Regions from separate parts of the Exiguobacterium sp. EA-TM-5 genome, predicted to be linked through region 2. Evidence: predicted binding sites of a transcription regulator. Region 2 holds the regulator's gene; each other region holds the start of a gene.

Region 1 (3,282 bases), 810 kb from region 2:
TCGGTTACGATTGGCGGAGAGCTTGATTTCTCGTTCACCGTAAACAGTTCCGTTGAACAACGTCTGCGTCTTGAATACGCAATCGATTATGTCAAACAACGCGGGACGAGTCGGAAGGTGTTTCAACTGCGAGAGCGGGAAGTCGAAGGTATCTTACAAATCGAACGACGCCAATCGTTTCGAAATATGACGACGCGTGTCCACTATCCTGGAACACATACATTGACGATTTTGATTAACGGAGAGGCTTACGCGACAGCAACGTTTGAGGTCGAGGAGGAGAGCTGAATGCAAGGACGACATCCGGATTTTACAACGTCACGTCTATTGGTCGAAGCGACCGATACCGCAACGGGTTGCAATTGGACGCTGCATGCACAGCGTGAGAAAACAATTGTCGGAACGATTATCTTTACATGGGAGGATTCAATCGGAAGCTTGCGATATACGTCAAATGATGAAGACGATCAGAACGGTTATATCACCGAAGCACTGACGTCAATTCTCTCGTACCTAGCACGAACGTTGTTACTGAAACGTGTCTACGGCGAAGCAGGCAGTGAGACGGTCTGGCGTCGGAACGGATTTCAGTTGCATGCTGATCGATATGAACGCGAACTCCATCACTAAAACCCCGTCCTAAATAGCAGGACGGGGTTTGTTTGTGCTTAAACGGTTGCTTTTAACCAGTTAAAGTGCGCACAAATCGCTTCCGCACTTTCACTTGCACTCAACTGTTCCGTATCAAGGAAGAGATAGTTGACGTCCGGTAGTTCGCCCGGCAGCGAACGTGTCCGGTATCCGTCCGCCGTCTCACGTAAGTCTTGTTCAGAAGCAGCGAGATCACGCTTCGTTACTTTGTGCGTCAATCGGTTTTCAGTCGTGTTCCGGTGCAGACGAGTTGCGACCGGCGCATCGAGTTCAACGATGTAGACGTCAGCACCTGCTTGTTCGAATAACTCGACTGTCTCTTCGATGAACTCAAGACCACCGCCTTCGACGCCGAATAGACAGAGGAAGGTAAATAAGACGCCTTCAAGCGAGCTGTTCGCCATTTCCTTGAACATCTCGCGCCGGATCGTATCCTTTAAGCGATGATGTGCGGGTTCAGAGAAATCAAAATAAGGCAATAATAAATCAATCGTCTGATGGTTATGGAAGACTTTCATCTCCGTCAATCGTTCGATTTCCTGACCGATCGTCATCTTTCCGACCGCTTGGGGACCAAGTAACAAAACAAATTTCATGGACGAACCTCATTTCCTTTTTCTGCTAAGAATAGCACATTGCGATGAGTGACATCACTAGAACGTTTGTTCGTAATTTGATATAATTCAAGTATGAAGTCCCGTCGTGTTCTTGTCTGAAGGAGGACAACTATGCAAGAACAATGGAAAGCCGTCATCGGCTATGTAGGTATATATGAAGTCTCGTCCCTCGGTCGTGTAAGATCGCTTGATCGGACGATCGTGACGTGTCGCGGTGTTCGGCAACGCCGAAAAGGTGTCTTGCTCCGTCCACGGCTCAATCGGGAAGGGTACCGAAAAGTCACACTCTATCAACGTGGTCGAGGAGAACGGGTGCAGGTCGGTTTAGTTGTTGCACAAGCCTTTTTGACGACAGACGTCACGGAAGCACAACTCGTCCGACGCAACGGTCAACGGGCTGACGATCAGTTGTCGAATTTAGACGTCCTGCCTTCAATCGATCAGCAATATAACGAACTACTTGGTGAGTTTGATCTCTTGTTGCATCAACATGTGACGCTGTCGTCGTTTCAAATCCGAACGATTCGTACGCAGTATGAAAAAGGGAAAACAACCCGTCAATTGGCAGAGCAGTATCAGGTGACCGAGAATCGAATCCGGAACATCATCGATAAAAAGGAAGCACGTTATATCGGCTGAGAACAAGTTAAAAGGAGCGCTTACCAGATATGGTTGGCGCTCCTTTATTTTAAGATGAGTATTCGCTAGAACGAACGGTCTGTTGCAGCGAACTGATGCGCGACTCGAGTACCGCGCTATGTGTCTTCAGTTCCGTTTGCTGGGTAACGTGGTGTTGCATTTGATCACCGAGGACTTGGCTGTAAGACGAGAGCTCTGACATCAATTGCTGAACGGACTGCAAGTGTTCCTGCATATTCGACTGAACGTCTGCAACGATTTGACGTTGTTGTTCCACGATACCCAGTGTCGTCTCAATCGTTGTCGCTTCAGTCAGCATCTGTTGCAAGTGTGCCGTTGCGATCTCGAGCTGTTGTGATGTTGAGAGAAAACGTTCTGTCATCTGTGAGAGCGCTTGTTCGACTTGCTCGAGCCCTGCCGTCCACGTCTGATTGACTTGACGGATGTGATCTGTACTCGTCCGAATATCGATTGCGAGTTTTTCAACTTCCTTGGCAACGACCGTGAAGCCACGACCGGCTTCTCCGGCACGAGTTGCTTCAATCAGCGCGTTGAGCGACAAGCGGCGCGTCTCTTCAGCAACACGCTGGATATGTGAAATCGAGGTCTCCATTTGCTGCTGCAGGTGTGAGGTCTGCTGTAAAATCTGTTCCGTTGTTTGCGATTGTTCCTTTAGCAAGTGGCTCTCTTGTTGCAATGTATCCAAGGTCGCATGATTCGTCTGGACGGTCTGTTGAAAACGGGTCACGGCGTGTTGGCTGTTGAGGAGTGTCGTTTGCATCTCCTTTAACGCATCGTGTCCTTGAACAGTCAAACGTGATGAGGCGGCGATTGTCTGATCCATCTGCGTCGATTGCGAAAGTAAGGAACCGGCGACTTCATCGACGGCCTGGACCGATTGATCCATCGCCGATAAGCGCAAGGAAAAGTGGGGCTGGACAGATTCGAGTTCCTGACTGGCTTGTTGCATCTCAGCTGTTAAATCTCCGATCTGTTGCATCAATTGATTGTATTGAAACGTGAGTTGTTGTAATTCAAAGGTCGTCGTCTTGAGTGTTAATGGACGATACGATCGCTTCGCATGCGCTTCTTCAATCTGTAAAGCGAGTTTCGATAGTGGGGCGAGTTGTTTTCTAATTCGCCAACGGATCAATAGACTGATGCTAACAAGCGTGATCACACTGACCCAGACGAGTGTCCAAGCTAACTCACGAGCAGGAGCGATTAGTTTATCGCGATCAGTCGTCAGCAAGATGACGTCATCGAGTTCCGGAATCGTCATCGCGACAAGAAACTGGTCTTGATTCGAAAAAGCATATGTACGCGCATTACTTAAGTACTTTAATAGTTGTTTTCGTTTTGTCGGTTCGAGTGA
Region 2 (3,282 bases):
GAATCGCTGGGCCTGTTGCAAACACACCGAGTTTTGCAGCTTGATCATCAGTCGCTTCAAAATGTTTCATGTAATGAAGCCAAACGAGAATGGCGCCGATGAAAGCTCCGACAAGTTGTCCAGCAATGTAGATCGGAACGTCTGCCCACGGTAAATCAGAGTTCAAAGCAAGTGCAATTGTTAATGCGGGGTTCAAGTGTGCTCCGCTCTCAGCAGCAACGAATGCTGCTGTCATGACGGCAAGACCCCAAGCGAACGTGATGACGATCCACCCACTGTTTTCCGATTTCGTCTTTTTCAAGACGACACCGGCGACGACACCATCCCCGAGTAGGATGAGGATCATCGTACCGATCATTTCTAGTACAAAGTTATTCATGCAAAAACCCTCCCTTTGGATTAAAGCAGATAATGGCCTTTCTACTTTAAATTACTCCGAATTGAGAACGTTTTCAATACAAATAATTGAAATATAGGAATGGAAATTTTTTATTTTGATGTTTAAAGATACGGAAAAATGGATAAGAAAACACCTCTTCCTACCTGTAAACAGGTAATAAGAGGTGTTAACGGCGACGCTTCTTTCTTTTTTTAGGTCGAAACCAGCTACTGGAATAATCTAGTAGGATATGAATCGTACTCGCTACCATGATGCCGATGATAAAAGCAGGCAGAGAAGCGAACCATGAATCAATCGTTGCCGAATCAAGAATTTGAAAATACAGACTTAGAAATAGTAGTGGAATCAAAATAGCAGCACTATATAGAAGTCGGATGATATCTCCGATGATCAGTCCATGTGACCAAATCGAGCGATGGGGCATGATTTTCACATAAGGCATCCATAGGACTCGAAACGGTCCAAAGCGATAATACGGTTCTGATTTTAAATCAAGGTCGGGCGACAGCCAAAGTGTACCGACAGCGATACCAATGGCGGTCGGTAACCAATCGGTTTGTTGCGTTGCGACCGAATACGCAACGTAACCCGTCAGCGCGATGGTATTGACGGTATCATGTACATTTCCTGAAGGCATGAAAAAAGACCAGTCGTAACTGGTCCCTCCGTCAATGAATCGTCCGATACACGCCGATTACCTTACCAAGAATGGAGACATTATCGAAATACATCGGATCCATCGAGTCATTTTCTGGTTGTAGACGTACCTGTTGATCTTCTAAGAAGAACCGTTTCACCGTCGCTTCGCTATCTTCGGTCATAGCTACGACGATTTCTCCGTTTTCTGCTGTGTTTTGTTGGCGCACGATGACACGATCGCCGTCAAGAATACCTGCATTAATCATCGATTCACCATCGATCGTTAACATGAAGACTGTCTCGTTACCTACATAATGTGCAGGGAGCGGGAATTGTTCTTCGATATTTTCAATCGCTGTAATCGGAAGACCAGCTGTGACTTTCCCAATGACGGGAACATGGACGATGGCTTCCGTGATTTCTTCAGGCTTATCAAGCAATATCTCAATCGCACGTGGTTTCGTCGGGTCACGGCGAATCATTCCCCGTTTCTCGAGTCGATCCAAATGACCGTGTACCGTCGAGCTAGACGCGAGTCCGACTGCTTCTCCGATTTCACGAACTGATGGTGGATACCCCTTCAGTTTCACTTCAGAGACGATGTAGTCGAGAATCTCTTGTTGGCGCTTAGACATTTTCCGCATACGAATTGCCACCTCTTTCTGGATTGAAGTTTGAAATGTAAGAATATATGTTTCTAGATTCACTATAACATAGAACAAATGAGCGTACAAACAATTGTTCGACATTTTGTGTTGACCGAACACGGGTTCTGTGTTTATTATGAGTTATGCGAACAATTGTTCCGCGAACATTTATTCTAACTCATTCATTTCATATTTGGAGGGATTCATGATGATTCATACGATTCGTACTCATGCTTTTTCTATTCTCTTCTATGCTTTAAGTGTTGCTTTCGTGATTTTTTTACTCATACCACGTCCGGATGAAAAGGTCGCGCAACTGATGACAGCGTCCGTAACGGTCGATGAGAACGCTACGGTCGAACAAATTGCTGAAGTCTATAACGACGGTTCAATGTCAGACGAAGAATATGTCAACTGGTTGATCAAAAATAATGATGTCGAGACAAAACATGTCATCTCAAAAAGCAAAATCGTTGTACCAATCGCACAACAATGACAGAATGGAAAAGTTGTGAAAGAACGAACAGGGATGTGAGGTACGATGAAGGTCGTGATTTATTGTCGGGTGTCGACTGAAAAAGAAGCACAAGATAGTTCGATTGAACGTCAACGGATGGAACTTTCGAAGGTGGCATCTCAAAAAGGATTTGATGTCGTAGATGTCGTCTCTGAAAAAGAGAGTGGATACGATGTTGATCGTGAAGGGATGCTAACTGTTCTTGATCATGTGACACGTGATGCGATAGATGCGGTTCTCGTGACGGATGACACACGAATTGGGCGAGGGAATGCGAAAATTGCTATTTTGCATACATTTAAAAAGCATGGTGTTCGACTGATGACGCTTGATTCCGATGGCGAATATCAGCTTGCTGATGCAGAGGCGATGGTGCTTGAGATTGTCTCACTCGTTGAAGAATATCAACGCAAATTGCATAATGCAAAAATCGCTCGTGGCATGCGCCGAGCTGTGGAACAAGGGTTTCGACCAGAACGTAATCTCAATCGCCAAGGAGACAACGCTGGACGTAGTCGAAAAGACGTACCAATCGAAGAAATCGTTCGTCTTCGAGAACTTGGTTTGACGTTCTCTGATATTGCAATCACCTTAAGAGGTATGGGGCATGATATTTCAAAAGCCACCGTCAATCGTCGGTACCTCGAATACCGTGAACTGACACCTAGCTCGGAATGAGAAGCAAGTAACCCGTCGACTGACGCGGTTAACTTGCTTTTTTTTATGGGCTCTTTTAAAGTAAGGATACAATTGAACAACTCAATTTTGAGTCGTACAGAAAGAGGGATTCCATGTTATCACAAGAACAATTAGATCGAATCAACGCTTTAGCGAATAAATCAAAAGTCGAGCCATTAACAGAAGCGGAAACGGCAGAGCAAAAAGAACTACGTGCGGCCTATCTCGCAGCGTTCCGTGGATCGTTTAAAAATCAACTCATGGGCATGAAGATCGTCGACGAAGAGGGTACAGACGTTACACCAGAGAAGTTGAAACAAGCACAAGAAGAAGAACGAAACAAGCAATAATCGTTTGTTTCTTCTATAAAAGAGAGGTCTCGCGCAAGCGGACCCTCTTTT
Region 3 (3,282 bases), 690 kb from region 2:
TGCATCTGGATATAGTACTCTCGTAATAGTTGTAAGTGCTCGGGCATCAGAAACGGAATCCATTTTAAATTTCCTCGATCACGATACGCTGTCATGGAGATCACCTCCTGGATGACCGCCAACGAAACGGAGACGGCGTTTGGCGACACTCGTATCGAGAAATGAAACAGCGAGGCGAATCGTTCCTTTCCCGTAGCGGAGATTGACGATATCCATTGCTTTTAATAAACGCCGCCGCTTCCAGTTGCGCGTATTGTCTTCAAACAGTGAGAGCTGTAAAGTACCTTGATCAGCAGTCAAGTGACCGAGCGAGACGGAAAGGAAACGAACAGGTTCCCCATCGAGCCAGTTCGGTTCGAACAACTGTAAGACGTGTCGAAGAATGATCCGTTCATCCGATGTCGGATAAGGAAGTCGGACTTGGCGCGAGAAGCCGCTTCGAACGACGTTTCGGGAATAGCGAACACCAATATGGACGGTCCAGCCGACTTGATTGGAAAAGCGACAACGTGCAGCAACATCCTGAACGAGTTCGTTGAGGACGTTTCGAATCCGTTCGAATTGATAATAGTCCTGCATCAAGGTCATACCATGTCCAATCGTCCGTTGAGGAGCTTTCTCAAACAGGTGACGAGGAGGAAGAAGTGTCGGTGAAGCGTCAAGCCCCCAAGCATGGTGCCACAGTTCAGCGCCAATGATCCCGAATCGCTTGTGTAACTCTTCGACCGGACGCATCGCGAGATCACCAATCGTCTCGATGCCCATCATCTGCAGGTGTTGCTCCATTCGATGTCCGACGCCCCACATCTTCCGAATCGGAAAATCATGCAAGCGTCGCGCGATATCAGCATAACCACACTGAGCGATACCTGCTTTTTTCCCGATTAGATCCAAGGTCAGTTTCGCGATGACATTATTCGGTCCGATTCCGATACGAACGTGAATGCCAGTCTGTTTCAGAATCGCTTCTTGAATCCGACGAGCAGCTTGAAAATCAGAACCGAAAAGGCGATCAGTTCCTGTCATATCAATGAAGTTCTCATCGATAGAGTAGACACGAATCGCTTCCGGTGGAGCAAATTGATGGAGGATATCAAGGACACGGATCGACGTCTTCATATAAGCGAGCATACGTGGTTCGACGAGTTGAATCGTGCGACGAACGGCATACGGCAATTGCTCAATTTCATATAGGCGTCCGGCTGTTTTGATTCCAAGGGCTTTGAGAGCAGGAGTAGCAGCGAGAATGACAGACCCGCTTCGTTTTAAATCGGAGACGACCGCCAGACGTGTCGTCAAAGGAGGGAGATTACGATACTGACATTCGCAACTGGCGTAAAAAGAGACACTGTCGACGCAAAAAATTCGTTTATCTTGTGGTAAAACGACGGAAGGAAACATTTGAATCACTCCTTTACATAGAAAAAGAACGTATGTTCTTATTTTGATTTTCCTTGACTATAGCATGGTCTCAAAGTGTCTCAAAATAAAAACTGTTGACAAGAGGGAGAATTCGAACGTTTTATTCCCATGTAAGAGGAGTTTGATACACTAAGGGAGAGAAAAAAGGGGGAACCTTCATTGAAAGAGACGATTATCCGTTTACCAGAATTACCGAAGACACTTCAGCCAGAGACGTTCGATCAAGTCGAAATCGATGACCCGTATTTGAAAGGGACGCGTTATGAAAAAGAGTCGATGCCGAGTGAACTGACAGAACGCGTCGATGCTTATCAAGTCTGTTTTCAAAATGTCTCGTTCGCAAATCTCACCTTTGATCGTGGTTCGTTCGAAGACGTTCGGTTCGAGCAGTGCGATTTAACAGGATGTCACTTCCAAGAAACACGTTTTCATCGCGTGTCCTTTGTCGGATGCCGGATGACAGGGATACAATTTGAAGATTGTACGTTGGATCATCTGACGATTCAGGAAGGACTTGCGGATTACGCACAGTTCATTCGCAGTACGGTCCGCCATCAACGCTGGACCGAAACGACGATGAAGGAAGCGCAGTTTTTCGAAGTGAAGGCGATGAATTGGAAACTCGACACCGTCCGACTCCAGGATAGTCAATGGATTGAAACGCCGTTAAAAGGTCTCGATTTTCGGCAGGCGGAACTGTCAGGGATCACTGTCGATCCACGCTTTTTACCGGGTGCTGTGATTACAGAAGAGCAGGCGGTCGCCTTTGCTCGATTATTAGGTCTCGTCATTCCATAACAAAAGAAGTCCTTTTTCGATAGATGATTCGAAAAAGGACTTCTTTTCATTAGAGCTACTATTAAAACGACATCGTTTCACCATCATCTGGAATCAGGAAATGAGCAGAAAGGTGGAAAGCAGCTAAAAAGTCAGCAATCATATCACGCCGCAAGAGACAGTGGTTGACGGACTCGAGATGCGAGACAATGATCGTTGCTTCCGCTGCTGCTTCGTGTACCGCAAGGAGATCACGCTGTGACATCGTGATCGGTTCTCCTGTCAGGAATTGGGCAGCCCCACTGTTGACGACGATGATGTCTGGTGTATGTTGCTCGATCGCGTGCGCGACATCGTCACACCAAATCGTATCCCCGGCGATATAGAGCGTCGGTTCGTCAGGATGGGTGAGGACAAGTCCGGAGACATGCCCCATCCGCTCACCGATTTCCCCGACGCCGTGTCGTCCACCGGTTCGGTGAATTTGAATATCGCCGATCGTCACGCCTGAATCGAAAGAAGAGACGTTCGTGAAGCCAGCTTCTCGGATTTGCTGTGCGTCCTCTTCACGCTGTGCGTGAAGAGGTAAATGCTTGGGTAGAAGTTGTTTCGCGGCGTCATCGAAATGGTCGGCATGTAGATGAGTGACAAAGATTGCGTCAGGATCGAGCAGTGTGTTGACATCAACCGGTAAGTCGACAAGTGGGTTGGCGACAGCATTCGGTGTTTGACCGAAAGGAGGCAAACTGCCTTTTTCGCCGAGAAACGGATCGATCAATAAGACTTGATTGGCATACGTGATAACGAGCGTTGCATTGCGAATTTGTTGAATATCCATCAGGTTCATCCTCTCTAAATGACTCGGATTGACTATTCCCCGTCTGGCATTCAATGAATCCTATCGTAAGCGTTTCTCCATCGCCATGACGTCGACATATTCTCCGTTCAATCGTCCTTGTTCCTTAAACGTTCCGACAATCCGGAAGCCGGAGCGGATGTAGAGCTTTTGTCCGATTTTATTGAACGGGAAGGTGAAGAGAATGAGTTTATGCATCTGATGATCACAGGCATGTTGTTCAGCCG

The links. The regulator LexA, encoded in region 2, represses DNA repair genes until DNA is damaged. The targets are predictions, from matches to a motif close to CGAACATATGTTCG.
Region 1: ACV3PA_RS00760 (NUMOD4 domain-containing protein) is a predicted target of LexA. The motif match lies at 1,307-1,320, and genes of this name have one in related genera.
Region 3: ACV3PA_RS00115 (Y-family DNA polymerase) is a predicted target of LexA. The motif match lies at 1,427-1,440, and genes of this name have one in related genera.

Annotation. Positions count from the first base shown of each region.
Region 1 covers NZ_CM132670.1:145,593-148,874, reverse strand. Annotated here, with positions in the region: gene ACV3PA_RS00775 (DNA alkylation repair protein) at 1-288, shown strand, start outside; gene ACV3PA_RS00770 (GNAT family N-acetyltransferase) at 289-630, shown strand; gene ACV3PA_RS00765 (shikimate kinase) at 669-1,247, opposite strand; gene ACV3PA_RS00760 (NUMOD4 domain-containing protein) at 1,380-1,907, shown strand; gene ACV3PA_RS00755 (methyl-accepting chemotaxis protein) at 1,957-3,282, opposite strand, start outside.
Region 2 covers NZ_CM132670.1:2,452,693-2,455,974, reverse strand. Annotated here, with positions in the region: gene ACV3PA_RS13000 (MIP/aquaporin family protein) at 1-379, opposite strand, end outside; gene ACV3PA_RS12995 (metal-binding protein) at 567-1,037, opposite strand; gene lexA (transcriptional repressor LexA) at 1,069-1,683, opposite strand; gene yneA (cell division suppressor protein YneA) at 1,895-2,182, shown strand; gene ACV3PA_RS12980 (YneB family resolvase-like protein) at 2,228-2,881, shown strand; gene ACV3PA_RS12975 (DUF896 domain-containing protein) at 2,995-3,231, shown strand.
Region 3 covers NZ_CM132670.1:24,722-28,003, reverse strand. Annotated here, with positions in the region: gene ACV3PA_RS00120 (YolD-like family protein) at 1-95, opposite strand, end outside; gene ACV3PA_RS00115 (Y-family DNA polymerase) at 79-1,401, opposite strand; gene ACV3PA_RS00110 (pentapeptide repeat-containing protein) at 1,582-2,220, shown strand; gene ACV3PA_RS00105 (MBL fold metallo-hydrolase) at 2,282-3,037, opposite strand; gene ACV3PA_RS00100 (arsinothricin resistance N-acetyltransferase ArsN1 family A) at 3,098-3,282, opposite strand, start outside.